Regions from separate parts of the Enterococcus sp. DIV0724b genome, predicted to be linked through region 2. Evidence: predicted binding sites of a transcription regulator. Region 2 holds the regulator's gene; the other holds the start of a gene.
What was found. The regulator HrcA, encoded in region 2, represses chaperone genes, less so after heat shock. The targets are predictions, from matches to a motif close to TTAGCACTCNNNNNNNNNGAGTGCTAA.
Positions count from the first base shown of each region.

Region 1: the regulator HrcA is predicted to act here: its motif matches at 1,693-1,719, upstream of groES (co-chaperone GroES).

Region 1 is NZ_CP172890.1:2,299,538-2,302,968, reverse strand. It holds gene IGJ02_RS10605 (redox-sensing transcriptional repressor Rex) at 1-466, shown strand, start outside; gene IGJ02_RS10600 (CPBP family intramembrane glutamic endopeptidase) at 545-1,213, opposite strand; gene IGJ02_RS10595 (hypothetical protein) at 1,299-1,481, opposite strand; gene groES (co-chaperone GroES) at 1,753-2,037, shown strand; gene groL (chaperonin GroEL) at 2,100-3,431, shown strand, end outside.
Region 2 is NZ_CP172890.1:1,391,371-1,394,801, forward strand. It holds gene hemW (radical SAM family heme chaperone HemW) at 1-920, shown strand, start outside; gene hrcA (heat-inducible transcriptional repressor HrcA) at 1,117-2,154, shown strand; gene grpE (nucleotide exchange factor GrpE) at 2,196-2,768, shown strand; gene dnaK (molecular chaperone DnaK) at 2,837-3,431, shown strand, end outside.

The DNA.
Region 1 (3,431 bases), 910 kb from region 2:
AGAGAATTTAATGAATTTCTTTGCAAAAACATTGAATGATGATGAATTAACAAACGTAGCATTGATTGGTGTAGGGAACTTAGGAAGTGCCTTACTAAAGTATAAATTTCATCAAAGTAACAGTATTCGTGTTAGTTGTGCATTTGATGTCAACGATGATATTGTTGGCAGAATTGTCGATGGTATTCCGGTATATCCTATGACGGATATGATGGAACAAATTCGTGTACAGCAAATCGAGGTAGCAATTTTGACATTGCCAGCACGTAAAGCGCAAGAAGTAGTGAGTCAGTTAGCAGATGCTGGAGTAAAAGGTATTTTAAACTTTACAGCAGCCCGTTTAGTAGCGCCCACAGATGTTTTAATTCAAAATGTTGATTTGACAAATGAATTACAAACGTTGATTTACTTCTTACACCACGATAATGAATTAGCTGAGACGGAAGTCGAAGACGAAAAAGAATAAGAAAAACCTCCTATGATTGCAATTTTGTAAGAAATGCAATCATAGGAGGTTTTATTGTTCAGAGACTTGTTTAACTCATTATTTAGGTAGTTCAATATTTCCGTAGTGCAACATAAGTTGGGCAATGACAACGAGCGTATTCATCCCACAATGTGCAATGATCGAAGTCCAAATTTTCCCAGTCATTTTATACAGTACGGCAAAAAAGAAGCCCATGAAAAAATAAACAAAGAAATGCCCATCTTGATGAATAACAGAGAATAAGGAAGAACTAATAATAGCTGAAATCCAAAAACCAGTATACGCCTCTGTCAAGCCAATCAAAGAACGACGGAAAACAAATTCTTCCATGATAGGACCTCCAATAGTTGTTGCTAAAATAAAGAGTGGGTTAGCCAGAATAACTGCGATAATGTTTTGGGTATTTTCTGAACTAGGCTTAGCTCCGGTGATTGTTGTTTCGATACTAAAAACGATCGCTTGAATAATCATGGCAATAAAAATTCCACTGAATCCAAGTAATAAAGTAAATACAGGAGACGTAAGCTTAGCCTCTTGTTCTACTATTGTACTAGCAGTTTTTTTATTTTTAAAATAAAGCCAGATCATTAAAACAGCGCCAAGAATATACGTGACAGTTGTAGCACTAATTATAATATCACGTGAAAAAGGCTTGAAAAGAAAAGGCGAAAAGAATACGATGCCATATAGAAGGATCATTGTAAAACTTAGTTTTTTAATAGACAGATTTGTAGGCATAGAAAAAAAACTCCTTTCAACATTTACATAGCGGAAAAAGTACATTATAGTTTGCTTTTAATTTAGCAGGTTGTTATTTTCGATGATTATTGCGATATCCTAATAATAGAAAAATAAATACAAAGAAAAATGCTGCTTCCCATAAAGTAGTGGTCCAATCAAAACGTCTGCTCACTCCAAAAAAGAAGTTACCGACATTTGCAATAATCAAATAAAGTCCAGTTATCGTCAAAGCTCCGGTGATTCGTTGTTTCATTTTAATCGCCTCTCTTTCTGTTCTTATTTTACCATGAAATGGATCAGAGTGAAGAAATATAGTAATCTAAATTAAGGGACTTGTGCGTTGCAATGTACAAAAGTGTAAAAAGATAATCTCATGTCCAAAAAAATGAAGGAAGAATTATTTTATAAAATTAGTCAAAAGACTTGCAAAACGATAGGGAAATGAGTATTATAAATAGTGTGAGTTAGCACTCGTTAACTAAGAGTGCTAAAAAAGATAAATATTTTTTATGGAGGGATTTATTGTGTTAAAACCATTAAGCGATCGCGTCATTATTGAAGTCGCGAAAGAAGAAGAAAAAACAGTAGGAGGCATCGTCTTAGCATCTGCTGCCAAAGAAAAGCCTCAAACCGGAAATGTTATCGCAGTAGGTGAAGGCCGTGTTTTAGAGAACGGTACAAAAGTTCCTGCCGATGTTAAAGTAGGCGATACCGTAATGTTTGAAAAATATTCAGGTACAGAAGTTAAATATGAAGGAAATGATTATTTGATCGTTTCTGGTAAAGACATTATTGCGATCGTCGAGTAACTCATTTTTAAACATAAAAAATCATTTAAAATAAAAAATAAAATTTTTGAGGTGAAGGAATTATGGCAAAAGAAATCAAATTTGCAGAAGATGCGCGTGCAGCAATGCTTCGTGGAGTAGATATTTTAGCAGACACAGTAAAAGTAACATTAGGTCCTAAAGGTCGTAACGTTGTTTTGGAAAAATCTTTCGGTTCACCATTGATCACAAATGACGGTGTAACGATTGCAAAAGAAATTGAATTAGAAGATCACTTTGAAAATATGGGTGCTAAATTAGTTTCTGAAGTTGCTTCTAAAACAAATGATATTGCAGGAGACGGAACAACAACTGCGACAGTATTAACACAAGCAATCGTTCGTGAAGGCTTAAAAAATGTTACTGCTGGTGCGAATCCTTTAGGAATCCGCCGTGGAATCGAATTGGCCACAAAAGCTGCAGTTGAAGAATTACACAACATTTCAACTGTTGTTGATTCAAAAGAAGCAATCGCGCAAGTGGCAGCTGTTTCTTCTGGCTCAGAACGTGTTGGACAATTGATTGCTGATGCAATGGAAAAAGTTGGAAACGATGGTGTGATCACGATCGAAGAATCGAAAGGGATCGAAACTGAATTAGACGTTGTTGAAGGAATGCAATTTGACCGCGGCTACTTATCTCAATACATGGTAACAGACAATGATAAAATGGAAGCTGTTTTAGAAAATCCATATATCTTGATTACTGACAAAAAAATCTCTAACATCCAAGATATCTTGCCATTGTTAGAACAAATCTTACAACAAAGCCGTCCATTATTGATCATCGCGGATGATGTTGATGGAGAAGCGTTACCAACACTTGTTTTAAATAAAATTCGTGGAACTTTCAATGTTGTCGCTGTTAAAGCACCAGGATTTGGGGATCGTCGTAAAGCAATGCTTGAAGATATTGCGATGTTAACAGGTGCCACAGTGATTACTGAAGATCTTGGTCTTGAATTAAAAGATACAACGATCGAAAATCTTGGTAATGCAAGCAAAGTTGTTGTTGATAAAGATAATACAACAATCGTTGAAGGTGCTGGCGAAAAAGCTGGTATCGATGCGCGTGTTCAATTGATCAAAAACCAAATTGCAGAAACAACATCTGATTTTGACCGTGAAAAATTACAAGAGCGTTTAGCGAAATTAGCTGGTGGTGTTGCAGTTGTTAAAGTTGGAGCTGCAACGGAAACAGAATTAAAAGAATTAAAATTACGTATTGAAGATGCATTGAACGCTACTCGTGCCGCTGTTGAAGAAGGTATGGTATCTGGTGGTGGTACAGCTTTAGTAAATGTAATTGGCAAAGTTGCTGCGTTAGATGCTGAAGGCGATGTTGCAACTGGTGTGAAAATCGTTGTTCGTGCTCTA
Region 2 (3,431 bases):
TGCTAAAAGGCGTGCGGGAGTTACTACCAATCGATAAGACAAATGAATTTACAATAGAAGCAAATCCTGGTGATTTAACACAAGAAAAGCTGCATGTGATGAAAGAATATGGCATAAATCGTTTGTCTATGGGGGTTCAGACATTTGATAATAAATTGCTTAAAAAAATCGGACGTAAGCATACTGCAGAAGATGTTTATGAAACGATGAAACTTTTGGAAAAAGAAGATTTTCTAAATGTGAGTATTGATCTAATTTATGCATTGCCGGGCCAAACGCTAGAAGGATTTAGAGATACCTTGAAACGAGCGATTGAACTTGATTTACCTCACTATTCATTATATTCTTTGATTTTGGAAAATAAAACGATGTTTATGAACTGGGTTCGACAAGGTCGCTTGCAGTTGCCAGATCAAGATGTTGAAGCGCAAATGTTTGAAGAAACGATTATTGCGATGGAAAAGGCAGGGCGACATCAATATGAAGTAAGTAATTTTGCTTTAAAGGGACAAGAAAGCCAGCATAATTTAGTTTACTGGAACAATGATCACTATTATGGATTCGGAGCAGGTGCCAGCGGTTATTTAGGACATACAAGGTATCGTAACCATGGCCCGATTCAACATTATCTAAAACCATTAAAAGAAAATCAGCTGCCCACAGTTGAAACAGAGATTTTGACATTGAATAATCAAATGGAAGAAGAACTTTTTTTGGGTTTACGAAAAATGTCAGGTGTTTCAAAAGAGCGTTTTAAAGAAAAATTTGGTTTATCATTGGATCAGGTTTACAAAGAAACGATTCCTAATCTGGTTCAAAAAGGATTATTATTGGAAAATGCCAGTCATATCCAACTTACCGAACAGGGACTTTTTGTAGGGAATGATGTATTTGAAGAATTTCTTATTGAGAAAGAGTGAACTTAAAAAAACGATTGTTGGGATGGATTCTATAGAGTGAGGCGAGAGTTTGAACGACTCTCGTCTTTTTTTTAGCACTCAGTCATAAAGAGTGCTAAAAAAGATTGTTTTTCTCTTGACAATTTTAAAGGAACTTGATATATTAATAATTGTATTAGCACTTGAATAACATGAGTGCTAATGAAGGGTGGTAACTATGATAACTGAAAGACAAAAGAATATTTTGCGACTTATCATCCAAGAATACACGAATACAGGAACACCTGTGGGATCAAAGAAGTTGATGGAAGATGGAATTAAGTCAAGCTCTGCAACGATTCGTAATGATATGAAGGCTTTAGAAGAACACGGTTTACTATTGAAGACACATTCGTCTTCTGGCCGAATTCCTTCAATGGATGGTTATCGCTATTACGTGGATCATTTACTAAGTCCAACACAAGTTGCACATGATGAATTAGAAACAATTCGTCATTCCTTTGGAAAAGAGTTTCATGAGATCAATGACATCATTGAACAATCCGCTGAAATCCTTTCTGACCTGACTAGTTACACAGCTTTTTCGTTAGGTCCTGAGGTGAAAGAACGGAAACTAACAGGTTTTCGGATTGTTCCTTTAAATGACCGACAAATCATAGCGGTTATCGTAACAGATAAAGGAAATGTAGAAAGCCAAGTGTTTGCAATACCTGCTTCCGTTTCCAGCCAAGATCTAGAGAAAATGACGCAAATCATAAACGACAAGCTTGTGGGACAACCATTATTAACGGTTTATCATCGCTTGAGAACAGAAATTCCAATGATTTTACACCGTTATTTTCAAACACCAGACGGCATGATGAATTTATTCGATGCAATGTTAGGTCATGCATTTGAAGAGAAAGTATTTGTCAGTGGCCGCATGAATGTATTAGATTTTGGTGTGAAACAAGATATCGATCAATTAAAATCAGTTTATTCATTTATGCAAAATACAGATGCTATCACGCATTTGTTAACAGCTGAAGCGGACTCCCCAATTGCGATTCGTATCGGCTCAGAAATAGGAAATAATCTATTGGATAATATGAGTATGATTACCGCGACATATGAAGTAACAGGGCACGGTAAAGGAACTATTGCTTTATTAGGACCGACAAGTATGCCATATTCAAAAATGTTTGGTTTAGTGGATGTTTTCCGCAATGAATTAGCGTCAAAACTTGGTGCTTATTATCGTTTTCTAGATGAGTAAGTAAAAAGTTGAAAATATAGAATTCTAATAATTCTACGGAAATGAGAAGGGAAGTTGCCAGAGTGAGTAATAAAGAAGAGACAAACGAAGAAATTCATGAAGAACACGAAGAACATATGGAAGCAATTGACGATTCTGGTGTTTCTGAAACAGAAGCTGAGATGACAGAATTAGAAAAAGCTCAAGCTGAATTGTCAGAAATGGAAGACAAATTTTTAAGAGCACGTGCTGAAATTGCCAATATGAGCAATCGCTTCAAAAATGAGCGCGAGTTGCTTGTACGCTATCGATCACAAGATTTAGGCAAAAAAATATTGCCGTCACTTGATAACCTTGAACGTGCGATGGCAATCGAAGTTGATGATGAACAAGGTACAAGTTTGAAAAAAGGTATTTCAATGGTTCTTGAAAGTTTACAAGCTGCATTAAAAGACGAAGGAATCGAAGAAATCCCAACAATGGGCGAAGTATTTGATCCTAATCTACATCAAGCAGTTCAAACGATTCCAGCAAGTGACGAAACACCTGCAGATACAATCGTTGAAGTCTTACAAAAAGGTTATAAGTTACATGATCGTGTTTTACGAGCAAGCATGGTTATTGTTGCTCAGTAGCAGCATAAAATATGTTTGTATAATATAAATTGAAAAAAATTAAAATAGAAGATAGGAGAACATTAATTATGAGTAAAATTATTGGTATTGACTTAGGAACAACAAACTCAGCAGTTGCAGTATTAGAAGGCGGAGAAGCAAAAATTATTGCAAATCCAGAAGGTAACCGCACAACCCCTTCAGTAGTATCTTTTAAAAATGGTGAAATTCAAGTAGGTGAAGTGGCAAAACGTCAAGCAGTAACTAACCCACATACAATTGCCTCAATCAAACGTCATATGGGCGAAGCAGGTTATAAAGTAGAAGCAGATGGCAAATCTTATACACCACAAGAAATTTCTGCAATGATCTTACAATATTTAAAAGGCTTCGCAGAAGACTATTTAGGTGAAAAAGTGGATAAAGCAGTTATTACTGTTCCTGCTTACTTCAATGATGCACAACGTCAAGCAACAAAAGACGCTGGTAAAATTGCTGGTTTAGAAGTAGAACGTATTGTTAACGAACCAACAGCTGCTGCATTAGCTTATGGTTTAGACAAAACAGATAAAGACGAAAAAGTGTTAGTGTTTGACCTTGGTGGAGGTACATTTGACGTATCGATCCTTGAATTAGGTGATGGCGTATTCGACGTGTTATCAACTGCCGGAGATAACGAATTAG